One region of the Mesorhizobium sp. P3_A10 genome, then DNA from elsewhere that is predicted to be linked to it. Evidence: predicted binding sites of a transcription regulator. Region 1 holds the regulator's gene; each other region holds the start of a gene.
The links. Region 1 encodes PhoB, which activates phosphate uptake and scavenging genes when phosphate is short. Its sites were predicted from a motif close to TGTCATNNANCTGTCAT; they were not measured.

Region 1 (4,189 bases):
AAGGTCGGCGCGTTCTACGGCGAGAAGCAGGCGTTGTTCGACGTCAATCTCGACGTGCGCCTCAACCAGGTGACGGCGCTGATCGGCCCTTCGGGCTGCGGCAAGTCCACATTCCTGCGCTGCCTCAACCGCATGAACGACACCATCGATTCGGCACGGGTGACCGGCAAGATCACGCTGGACGAAGAGGACATCTACGACAAGAGCATCGACGTCGTCGAACTGAGAGCCCGCGTTGGCATGGTGTTCCAGAAGCCCAATCCGTTTCCGAAGTCGATCTACGAGAACGTCGCCTACGGCCCGCGCATCCACGGACTGGCCAAGCGCAAGGCCGACATGGATCAGATCGTCGAGTCGAGCCTGAAGAAGGCGGCGATCTGGAACGAGGTCAAGGACCGCTTGCAGGAACCCGGCACTGGCCTTTCCGGCGGCCAGCAGCAGCGTCTGTGCATCGCCCGCGCTATCGCCGTGTCGCCCGAGGTGATCCTGATGGACGAGCCCTGTTCGGCTCTCGATCCGATCGCCACCGCTCGTGTCGAGGAGCTGATCGACGAACTGCGCCAGAACTACACGATCGTCATCGTCACCCACTCTATGCAGCAGGCGGCGCGCGTGTCGCAGCGCACGGCGATGTTCCATCTCGGCTACCTCGTCGAGGAGGGCGCCACCGATAAGATGTTCACAAACCCCGACGACAAGCGCACCCAGGACTACATCACCGGCCGGTTCGGCTGAGCGGTTCCGGCAGCGAAGTTTCAGGCACGAGGACTAGGATCATGGGTGAACATACCGTCGCATCTTTCGATGAAGAGCTGGGGCAGATCAGCAAGCTGATCCGCGACATGGGCGACCTCGCCGGCTCGATGGTCAGCGGCTCGACCAAGGCGCTGCTCACTTCGGACAACGCATTGGCGCAGCGCGTCGTCTCCGACGACGCCATCATGGATGCGCGCCAGCGCGAGCTGGACGACCGCGCCATCACGCTGATCGCCAAGCGCCAGCCGATGGCCAACGATCTGCGCGCAGTGGTCGGCTCGATCCGCATGGCCGGCGACCTTGAGCGCATCGGCGACCTCGCCAAGAACATCGCCAAGCGCGTCGGCACCGTCGGCCTCAGCGTCACGCCGCGTGACCTGTCGCATTCCATCGATGCGATGGCTCAGCTGGTGCTCATCCAGGTGCAAGGGGTGGTCGAGGAATATGCCGCCGCCGATGCGGCAGCACTCGCCAAGCTCAGAAACGACGACGAGCGCATCGACGTCAAATACACCTCGGTGTTTCGCGAGCTGTTGACCTACATGATGGAAGACCCGCGCAACATCACCGCGTGCACGCATCTGTTGTTCTGCGCCAAGAACCTCGAACGCATCGGCGACCACGTGACCAACATCGCCGAAAATGCGTACTATGTTTTGACCGGCTCGCAACTGCCCGCCAATCGGCCGAAGCAGGACGAGACGGCGATGTCCGCGCCGGCGGCATGACGACAAAGGTGACCAGTCGATGATCGCGCCACGCATCATGGTGGTGGAGGACGAGGAGCCGCTGGGCGTGCTTCTCCGCTACAATCTCGAATCCGAAGGTTACCAGGTCGAGGTGGTGACGCGCGGCGACGAGGCCGAGATCCGTTTGCAGGAAAACGTGCCCGACCTTCTGGTGCTGGACTGGATGGTGCCGGCGGTTTCCGGCATCGAACTTTGCCGGCGCCTCAGGATGCGGCCCGAAACAGAGCGGCTGCCGATCATCATGCTGACCGCGCGCGGCGAGGAGAGCGACCGCGTGCGCGGCCTGTCGACCGGCGCCGACGATTATCTGGTCAAGCCGTTTTCGACGCCGGAGTTCATGGCGAGGGTGAAGGCGCTGCTGCGCCGCGCCAAACCGGAAGTGCTGTCCAGCGTGCTCAAGGTCGGCGACATCGTGCTCGATCGCGAATCGCACCGGGTCTATCGCAAGAAGAGCGAAATCCGGCTCGGGCCGACCGAATTCCGGCTGCTCGAATTCATGATGCGGCACCCCGGCCGGGTGTTCTCGCGCAGCCAACTGCTCGACAATGTCTGGGGCGAGACGATCTACATCGACGAGCGCACGGTGGATGTGCATGTCGGGCGCTTACGCAAGGCGGTCAACAATGGCCGCATGCCTGACGTCATCCGCACCATTCGCGGTGCCGGATACGCGATCCGCGAAGACTAAAGCCTTCAGTTTCGACGGAAGCATATCCAGTGTCGTTGAAGTGGTCAGCGCATTCGTCCGGCTTGATGTTGAAAAAAATGCGACCGATATCTGAGTGACTGAGAGGTACAACTTGCGGATCGCCGGATCGTTTTTTCTCCCTATTCGCTCTCTGCGATAGCAATAATGTCTATCAATCGTCCCTTTTCGATATGCGCTTCTATGGAGTGACGGCCTGGTGGGAATAGCCAGTAGTAAGCTCCACTAGGCACCCAAAGACCTTCGTCTTTTCTTAGTGGCATAAAGCTTGCTTGAATATTCGTCGTCGTTCCTCGGCCGGGACTAACGCTCACTTCAAAGCTCTGGCACGATAGCCATTTTGTGAACTCTTCCGCGCCAAGGGCTAGGAACTTACGTCTGGCAAATCCCGTCGCCTCATCATTGGAGGTGAATTTCCCCCATGCTTCTCTGGCATCTATCAATTGGCCAACCGGGCAGCCTGGACCAGGGTGTTGGGCGGCGGCGGTGCCGCCAAGCAATAGCAACACGGAGATCAAGAAAAGTGCCGGACGATATCTGATCTAGCTTTTGAGGAAGCCTGGTTGCTGTAGACCAGTCCGATATACCGCTGTCGTGTGATTGAACATTCTACCACGTTCTTTTATATGGCTATGGTGGCCTGCAATCTAGCATTGCATTGCTCTTCGTCTATCGGTTTGTACGAAGCTCTGGTATGCGGATAATAGTTTGCTAAGGAGCGCTCGCTCGGGCCACCGTGGAGTGGTTCCCGGGCTGACCTGAATCTCAACCCATCCCACGTCGCGATCCGACATTTCGATTTTAGGCCACGTCTTTCCCGATGGCGCCCGCCTTTGCCTGCCCGCCCGGCGCGAAAATCTCCTGGTCGACGAAGCTCAGTGCCCGCATCGCGCAGCCTTCGCGGATCAGCGGCAATTCGTTCGGCTCGGTGTCGAAGGAGATCGATTTCGAATGCTGGCCGCCGGCGGTCTGGGCGATGGCCTCGCGCAGCGCCGGTTCGATAAGGTCGAAGGCGGCGGCGCTGACGCCGACCATGGCGACGGGTGCGGGATCGATCAGTGCAAACAGGCTGCCGAGGCCGAAACCGAGTGCTTCGCCGGCCTTGCGGTAGGCCTCGCGCTCCGGCCCGTCCTTCTCGCGTGCCGCGGTGGCGAGCGCCCGCATGTCGGCGTCGCTGACATCAGCGACCGGCTCGGCGTCTTCGCCCAGTTGCCTGGCGTTGCGCCAGATGGCGTAGTTGCCGGCATAGGCCTCGACGCAGCCACGCCGCCCGCAGCGGCAGAGCGCGCCGCCCGGCCGATGGATCATGTGGCCGAATTCGCCGCCCGAGGAATGGGTGCCGGTGAACAGCTCGCCCTTCAGCACCAGGCCCATGCCTATGCCGTGCGACAGCAAGATGGCGATGAAATCGTCGCGGTAGCGGACCGGATCGCGCCACTGCAGTGCCACCGCCATCATGTTGCAGTCGTTTTCCATGGTGGCGGGAATGCCGAATTCGCCTTCTAGTATGTCGGCGAAGGCGATGTCGGTCTGCGGCGTGATCGGCGACCAAAGCATGGCGCGGGCGTGCGAATCGGTGATGCCCTGGATGCCCATGGCGATGCGGGCGACGCTGTGGGTGTCGAGGTCGGGATCCTCGAGCCGGCGCCGCACGATTGCCGTGCATTCGCCGATCAGCTCGTCGCGCGGCGTGGTCAGCGTGTCCAGCCGGCGCTGTTCCTCGGCAACCACCTGGCCGGCATAGTCGATGACGGCGACGGAGAGGAAATTCAGCGACAGCACCACGGTCATCACCGCGGCGGCTTCCGGATTGAGCCCGAGACCGACTTGCGGCCGTCCACGTTTCAGCGAGACCGGTTCGCTGGCCTTGCTCTCGGCGAGGATGCCTTCCGTGATCAGGGCCGAGGAGATCGCCGATATGGTCGAATGGCTGAGGCCGGTGGTCGCCGCGATCTCGGTCCGAGAGGGCTGGCCGGCG
Region 2 (4,189 bases), on a different contig from region 1:
CGGCGACGGGTGCGCTTGCCGCCTCGCGCAAGCAGCTCGACATTATCGGTTTTCTGTTCCTGGCCAGCGTCACCGGCATCGGCGGCGGCACGTTTCGCGACGTCATCCTCAATTTGCCGGTGTTCTGGGTCGCCAACCGCGATTATGTGCTGATCTGCGCAGTGGTTGCCGTGCTGGTCTTCTTTAGCGCCCACCGTGTCGAATCCCGCTACAAATTGCTGCTCTGGCTCGATGCCGTCGGCCTCGCCGCGTTCTCGGTGATGGGCGCCGCCAAGGGCTTGGCCATCACCGGTTCGCCTGTTGTGTCGGTCATCACCGGCATGCTCACAGCCACCTTCGGCGGCATTCTTAGGGATATCCTGGCCGGCGAGCCATCGGTGCTGCTGAGACCCGAGATCTATGTCAGTGCGGCGCTTGCCGGTGCTGCGCTGTTTACGCTTGGCGATCTCGCCGGGCTGCCACCACTCGCCTCAGGCCTCGCCGGCTTTGCCGCGGCTTTCCTGGTGCGCGGCGGCGCGCTCAAGTTCGGCTGGTCGTTTCCGTCCTACAAGAGCCGGCCCGGCCGGCGGCCGGAAGACATTCCTTGAACATCATTGTCCTGCGCGAGCAGCCTGCCAGGCTTTGAGCAGGGTCTTGGGCGCCTGCGTCATGAAGGTGCGTTCGAGCCGGTGGCGCAATTCGTCGGGCGCGATCAGATGTACCCTGACGAGGATCGCCGGCCAGCCCTTGTAGTGATCCGTCTCGAAATAGAGGTCGGGGGCTGCCGCAAGCAGCATCTCCTTCTCGTCCAGTGGGCACATCAGGACGATGGTTTCGGCATCCTTGACCCTAGCCAGCAGCTTCTTGCCGACCTTCAGCGCCGGCGTGCCATAGGATGTGGTTTCGATAACGTTCGGCAGACCGCGCGTCGCAAGCTGCAGTTTCTGGAAGGCGCCGGAAAGATCGTTGCTCAAGGGGGGTCAGGCGGCGAAGCGCTGGGCTTCCCCGCCATAGTAGTTGACGTAGCGCGCGCCGATCTCCTTGACCGGCATGACGACGAACACGTCGACGGTCGAGAATTCGCGGTCGATGACGCAGCCGTCGCCGATGCGGGCGCCGACGCGCAGATAGCCCTTGACCAGCGGCGGCATCGCCGCGATGGCTGCCTTGGCGTTGACCGCCTCGATCGGCATCAGATCCATCGAGCAATAGCGCCCGGTGACCGCGCGTACGTCCCAGGCCGAATTGGTCCGGCAGTGATGGGCAAGGTAGGTGAGCGCCTCGGCATGCGCCGCCGGCACGGTGCCGTGGAACGAAGCGCAACCGGTCATCACGCCGATCTCATAGTGCTTGATATAGGCCCATATGCCTTGCCACAGCGCCTCGATGGTGCGCTTCGAGCGATATTCCGGCAAAACGCAGGAGCGGCCGAGTTCGAGGAAACGCTGGCCGGGATGGCGGGCGATGAGCTTGGTCAGCTCGAATTCACCCTCGGAATAGAACCCGCCTGCGGTTGCCGCGATTTCCTGCCGCAGCAGGCGGTAGGTGCCGACGATGCGGCGATGCTCGGGGCCGGAGAGCGTGGTGTCGAAGACGAGCAGATGGTCGCAGAGCGGATCGAACCGGTCGGCGTCGCGGCGGTCCTGCGCCTTGAACAGGTCCTTCCTGGCGCCAAGCTCGTCATAAAATACCCGGTAGCGGACTTCCTGGGCAGCAGCGATCTCGGCCTCGTTGCGGGCGAGCCGCACTTCGAGGTTGCCGATCCGGCCGAGTGAAGCGCCTTTTATGACGGAATCGGCGCTACGCCCCGCGAGCAGTGCGCCGCTGGCGTTCGGCCGAGTGTCACATTCCGGCATAACTGTATGCACGAGTGATTCTCCTTCGAGCCATCCCTCTTGGCACGGGGATACGGTGTAGGTGCAACAGGATTGTGACAGTACCGTGATACGGCCCGCTGGGCAATACTTCGTCGGCTGGCTGGCGCGTGACTTCGGCAGCCGAAATCTGTTTTGCCGCGCCCGCCTTCGGTTCCGCGAGGGATCATGCGTCAAGCCAAAGGCGCTGTAACGTCGGTGCGCGTGCCATGAGACGCGCCGCACTCCAAGGCCGTCAGCCGGCTACATTTTCTGCGGAGCGTAGTTGCAGGAAGCCATTTCAGGCGGCCACCTGGCCCTCGACGGCGTGAACCAAAGCGTCGGGATCGAGCGGCTTGGTGACGAAACCGCTGGCGCCATGCGCGAGCACGGCGTGGCGGGTCTTTTCCTGGCTGTCGGCGGAAAGCACCATGATCGGCACCGGCGGCACCGCCATTTCCTCCTCGTGGCGGCGGATGGCGGCGATCGCATCCAGCCCGTCCATGACCGGCATGTGCAGGTCCATCAGCACCACGTCAAAACGGTGTTTGAGCCCGGCCTCGGTGACGGCCTCGACCGCGGCCTTGCCGTTGCCGACCACTTTCACGCGATGCCCGGCCTTCACCAGCGTGGCGCGGGCGAGCATGGCGTTGATGTCGTTGTCTTCGGCGATCAGCACCGACAGGCCTTGCCGGCGGCCGCCGAGGGCACGAATGAAAGGGGCCGCCCCACGTTTTTCCGGCTGCGGCTGGGGCAGCGTCGGGGCATGGCTGGTCAAAAGCACGCGCAACAGCGTCTCGCCGCGCACCGGCCTTGCCAGGAAGGTGGCGTAGCCGCTGGCGCGGAATTCGCCAAGCATGCCGCGGTCGGTCGGCGCGATCAGCGTGATGGCCTCGCAATCGGCAAAGCCGCTTTGGCGCAGGCGCTTGAGCAGCCGGCCATCGCTGTCTTCCATGGCTGCATCGATCAGAAGCACGTCGCAGTCCGTGGCAAAAGGCGCCGCTTGGGCCGGTGTTGCGGCCAGATTGACGGCGCCGCCATGGGCGCGAATGGTGCGGGCGATGGCATCGGCCTCGATGGCGTTCTTCGACACGATCACCGCGTGCCGGCCCGATAGAATGCTCTGGCGGTTTTGCGGTGCCTCGGTGGCTGCTATGGCCGGGAGTTCGAAGACGAATTCAGATCCTTCGCCGAGCCGGCTCGACACCGAAATGGTGCCGCCCATGGCTGCCACCAGGCGCCTGGAGATGGCAAGACCGAGGCCGGCGCCGCCATGCGCACGGGTCGACGTGCCGTCGGATTGTTCGAATTCCTCGAAGATGCGCTCCATGTCGTCCTCGCGCAGTCCGGGACCGGTGTCGGCAACGATGAAGCAAATGCGGTCGGTCGTCTCGGTGCGCGCCCGTGCGACGCTCACCAGCACGCCGCCGCTGTCGGTGAATTTGACGGCATTGCCGATGAGGTTGAGCAGCACCTGCCTCACCCTGCCGGGGTCGGCAGTGATCATCAGCGGCACGTCGGGTTCGACATGACAGCCGAGGCCGATGTTCTTGGCGAAGGCCTTCGCCGCCATCAGTTCGATGATGTTGTCGGCGATTTCGCGCAGCGATGTCGGCTGCGGTTCCGGGTCGAACCGGCCCGCCTCGATCTTGGAATAGTCGAGCAGATCCTCGATCAAAGCGAGCAGCGCGCTGGCCGAGGTCGAGACGGCGCTGACATAGGTCCGCTGCTCGGGCGACAGATTGGTGTCGGCCAGAAGCTTGGCCATGCCCATGATGCCGTTCATCGGCGTGCGGATTTCGTGGCTGACCGTGGCGAGGAAGCGCGATTTGGCCTGGCTTGCATATTCGGCGCGTTCGCGGGCGGTGATCAGTGACGATTCGGCGCGCTTGCGCGCGGTGATGTCGCGGGCGATCGCCCGATGCGAGACGGCGCCCGAGTCCTTGTCGCGCACCGACAGCTCGATCCACGAGAACCAGCGCGGCCCGGCCGGCGAGCGGATGGCGACGTCGGTGGAACTCAGGCATTCATGATCCGAAAAGGCGGCATCAGGGACGATGCCGACCTCGATGCCGAGTTCGGTCAGGGTCTTGCCGGCAAGGTCGCGCTGATCGATTTCGACAAGGCCGGCAAAAACCTTGTTGGCATAGACGATGTGGCCGTCACGGTCGCGATGCACGACGAGGTCGCCGAGTGCGTCGATCAGGCCGCGGAAGCGCTCCTCGCTCTCCTGCATCTCCCACATGCGGTCGGCCAGCGTCTCGATCTCGGCGCGGCTGCGGGCCGTGGCTTCGTCGAGCAGGGCCACTGTCCGGCGCTCGGTGCGGCTGGCGCGCAGGTGCATGAGCAGGCCGGCC
Region 3 (4,189 bases), on a different contig from region 1:
AGTGACCGATGGCCACAGTCCTACGCAACGCAGTCAAGGTGTTCTACTACGCACGCAACGTCGTGCGCGATTTGGCGCCGCAGGCATTGTTCCGCAGCAGGTTGGCCGGCCGGCTTCGCCAGGCAAGCCTTTCCGACGCGTCGGTTCGCGAACGGCTGGACTACTACAACAAGTTGCAGCACGCCTTCGTGCCGAGCCCGGATGCGGTGCCTGTCCGCCGGATACCGTTCAGGCCGAGCATGTATTATTACGACCTGAAGGAATTCGCCCGCTATTTCGATCCCGGCCTGCTGATCGACCTGGAATTCGGCGACGTCATTGACGTGCCGAAGGTACCTTCGATCGTCAAGGATCGGCCAATCCGGGACGACAACAGCAATGCCGTGCTGATGAAGCTCGACAAGTTCCGCCATTTCAACATGCCCGCCGACACCATGCGTTTTGTCGACAAGCGTCCGGCCGTGGTCTGGCGCGGCGAACTCAACAATCCGATCCGCACGCTGTTCCTGGAGGCCGTGCGCGATCTGCCGTTCTGCGATGTCGGCTCACCCAAGTCGACCGCTGCGGCGTACCGCAAGCCATATCTCAGCATCGAACAGCAGCGGCACTACCGCTACATCGTTTCGCTCGAAGGTAATGATGTGGCGACCAACCTCAAATGGATCATGAGCTCGAATTCGCTCTGCCTGATGCCGCCGCCGACATACGAGACCTGGTTCGCTGAAAAGCAGATAGAAGCTGATATCCACTATGTGCCGCTCGCCCCAGATTTCTCCGATCTTGCCGAAAAAATGCGGTATTTCGAGCAGCATCCGGCGGAGGCCGAACGCATCATTGCAGCCGCCAACGCCTATTGCCGAAAGTTCTGCTACGAGCAGGCCGAGCAGGCGATCTCGCTGCTCGTGCTCTACAAATATTTCGTGCTCAGCGGCCAGGTGGAGCCCGACGCCGAGATCTGGCGCTATATCTCGGGCTAGCGCCGTTGCCCCCTAGACCGCTCAGACACAGCTCCGGTCGATAACAAGATCAGCCGGACCGAAGCGGTCCTTGGCTGTCAGTTGCTGGTGCCAGTAGGGATAGAGCAGTGGCGGCCTGCTGACCGCGTCGAGGCGGCTGCGCTCGTCCTCGGAAAGCACCAGGCTTGCCGCGGCGATGTTGTCCTTGAAGTGGGCTTCGGTCCTGCCGCCAATCACTAGCGAACTGACTGCCGGACGGCCGAGCAGCCAGGCCAGCGCCACCTGCGCGGCAGACACGCCGCGCGCCTTGCCGATCTCGACCAGCACGTCGACGATCCGCCACAGCCGATCCTCGTCGCGGATCGGCGGCTCCGACCAGCCGCTGAGCTGGCGGGCCGTGGGGCTGTCGCGATTGTACTTGCCAGATAACAATCCGCCGGCGAGCGGGCTCCACACCAGCACGCCGAGCCCTTGGTCGACCGAGATCGGCAGCAGTTCGTATTCGGCTTCGCGCGCCTCCAGCGTGTAGTGGATCTGCTGGGTGACGAAACGCGGCTGGTGATTTCTGTCACTGATGCCCAGCGCCTTCATCACCTGCCAGCCGGAATAGTTGGAGCAGCCGACATAGCGGATCTTGCCCTGCGCAACCAAGGTGTCGAGCGCGGCGATGGTTTCCTCGAGCGGCGTCACACCGTCCCATTCGTGCAGGAAATAGATGTCGATGACATCGGTGCGAAGCCGCTTCAGGCTCTTCTCGCACTCGCGGATCAGATGATAGCGCGACAGGCCTTCGTCGTTTGGCCCCTTGCCGATCCGCATGCGCGCCTTAGAGGCGATCAGCACATCGCCCTTGCGCTTGCCGCCGAGCGCCTCGCCGATGATCTCCTCGGAAATGCCGTTCGAATAGACATTGGCGGTGTCGATGAGATTGATGCCGGCATCGATGCAGCTGTCGATAATACGCCTCGCTTCCGAGAGATCGGAATTGCCGACGGCGGCGAACGGCCCGGCGCCGCCGAAGGTCATGGTGCCGAGCGTCAGCGTCGAAACTTTCAGGCCGGAACGGCCAAGCGTGCGGTATTCCATGTCAAATCCTCGCAATTTCGGTGGGGAGGGCAGGGCAGCCCGAGGGGTTCGGCATTTGTAGGACAATTCGAGCGGCTTGTCGCCATGCCACGGCGGCGGATCGACCATGCCTCGCGGATTTGCGGCGTCCGGTGGCTGCAATAAAACCGTCATTGCCGGCCTATATCAAGTCGGCTCAGGGTTTCACTTCAGCCGGCAAGCGGAGCAGCGCAAATGACCGAGTTAAAACAGAATTCTCCGGCCAGGGATTGGCTTGAAGCGGAGCTGGCCGACACGCTCGACGAAGACTACGAGCTGGAAATGTCGGAACCGGCGCTGTCGATGGAGATCGCCAAGATCTACAAGAACGCGCATCCGCCTTCGATCGATCGCATGCAGTATTTTCGCGACCTCATCACCTTGCAGTCCGAGTTGATCAAGCTGCAGTCCTGGGTCGCCTATCACCAGAAGAAGCTGGTGGTCATTTTCGAGGGCCGCGACTCCGCCGGCAAGGGCGGCGTCATCAAGCGCATCACCCAGCGGCTCAATCCGCGCATCTGCCGCGTCGTCGCACTGCCGGCGCCGACCGAGCGCGAGAAGTCGCAATGGTATTTCCAGCGCTACGTGCCGCATCTGCCGGCCGGTGGCGAGATCGTCCTGTTCGACCGCTCCTGGTACAACCGCTCCGGCGTCGAGCGGGTGATGGGCTTTGCCGAACCCGATCAGGTCGAGGAATTCTTCCGCGACGTGCCGGAATTCGAGCGCATGCTGGTCCGCTCCGGCGTCACGGTTGTCAAATACTGGTTCTCCATCACCGACGAGGAGCAGCAGATGCGCTTCCTGATGCGCATCCACGATCCGATGAAGCAGTGGAAGCTGTCGCCGATGGACCTTCAGTCGCGCGTGCGCTGGGAGCAGTACACCAAGGCCAAGGAAGAGACCTTCGCGCGCACCAACATTCCTGAGGCGCCGTGGTACATCGTCGAGGGCAACGACAAGAAACGGGCGCGGCTGAACTGCATCGATCATCTGCTCAAGCAGATGCCCTATGAGGAGGTGCCGCATGAGGAGATCACGCTGCCCGAGCGCGTCTTCAACCCCGAATATGAGCGCCAGACCCTGCCGCGCGAACTTTACGTGCCGGAGAAGTATTGAGCGTCTGCGCTGAAGACATGAGGGGACGGCATTCTTTCGCGCCCCCCTCTGTCCTGCCGGACATCTCCCCCACTTGGGGGGAGATCAGACGACACGTTGGTCTTCGCCAATCACCGACGTTGCAGGAATAGCGCCTTCCACGAAGCTGCCAATCTCCCCCCTCGTGGGGGAGATGTCCGGCAGGACAGAGGGGGGCGCGACGGATCGCTGCTTTCCCGACTGTGATGAGGCCTACCCCCGCTTGATCGTAACATGCGTGGCAAGCGCCGTCGCCACCTGCTCGGTGCACTGATAGCCGAGCTCAAGCATATCCAGGCCGGCAAACAGGTTCTCACCCTTGCCCAGCAGCATCGGCGACACCGCCAGATGCAACTCGTCGATAAGCTTCTCCTGCAGATATTGCCGGATGGTGGAGACGCCGCCGCCGACGCGGACATCCTTGCCACCGGCCGCGGCTTTCGCCTGGTCGAGCGCATCATGGATGCCGCCGGTGACGAAGTGGAAAATGGTGCCGCCTTCCATTTCGATCGGATCACGCTTGTAGTGGGTCAGCACGAAGACCGGCACATGATAGGGCGGATTGGTGCCCCACCAGCCTTTCCAATTGTCGTCCGGCCATTCCCCGCGGATCGGTCCGAACATGTTGCGGCCGAGGATCCAGGCGCCGACATTGTCGAAGCTGCGGACCGTGAAGCGGTCGTCCACATCGGTGGTGCCGCCATCCTTGCCGACCATTTCGTGGAAGGTGCGGGTGCCGATCATCCATTTGTGCAGCTCTTCGCCACCAACGCCGAGCGGGTTTTGCAGGGTCTGGTCAGGACCGGCGCCGAAACCGTCGAGCGACAGGGTGAATGCATTGACGCGCAGCTTGGACATGAAGGGTTCTCCTCGATAACTGGTTGTATTCTGCAATCAGTTAGCCAATCTGCTTGCATTTGGCAAGTAGATTTTCGAAGGGTAGACCAAAGTCTGCGGAATCCGTGAGTTTGACGGCCTAGGCCGCGGCACGCTTC

Region 2: olsB (l-ornithine N(alpha)-acyltransferase) is a predicted target of PhoB. The motif match lies at 1,899-1,915, and genes of this name have one in related genera.
Region 3: ppk2 (polyphosphate kinase 2) is a predicted target of PhoB. The motif match lies at 2,179-2,195, and genes of this name have one in related genera.

What each region holds. Positions count from the first base shown of each region.
Region 1 is NZ_JBFUFZ010000007.1:115,157-119,345, forward strand. Features, by position in the region: gene pstB (phosphate ABC transporter ATP-binding protein PstB) at 1-735, shown strand, start outside; gene phoU (phosphate signaling complex protein PhoU) at 777-1,484, shown strand; gene phoB (phosphate regulon transcriptional regulator PhoB) at 1,504-2,193, shown strand; gene AC1DXU_RS24340 (hypothetical protein) at 2,334-2,729, opposite strand; gene AC1DXU_RS24345 (ROK family protein) at 3,013-4,189, opposite strand, start outside.
Region 2 is NZ_JBFUFZ010000008.1:159,688-163,876, forward strand. Features, by position in the region: gene AC1DXU_RS26510 (trimeric intracellular cation channel family protein) at 1-587, shown strand, start outside; gene AC1DXU_RS26515 (MmcQ/YjbR family DNA-binding protein) at 591-953, opposite strand; gene olsB (l-ornithine N(alpha)-acyltransferase) at 960-1,835, opposite strand; gene AC1DXU_RS26525 (hybrid sensor histidine kinase/response regulator) at 2,134-4,189, opposite strand, start outside.
Region 3 is NZ_JBFUFZ010000003.1:634,206-638,394, reverse strand. Features, by position in the region: gene AC1DXU_RS16155 (glycosyl transferase family 90) at 9-977, shown strand; gene AC1DXU_RS16150 (aldo/keto reductase) at 999-2,042, opposite strand; gene ppk2 (polyphosphate kinase 2) at 2,256-3,176, shown strand; gene AC1DXU_RS16140 (dihydrofolate reductase family protein) at 3,408-4,052, opposite strand; gene AC1DXU_RS16135 (winged helix-turn-helix transcriptional regulator) at 4,171-4,189, opposite strand, start outside.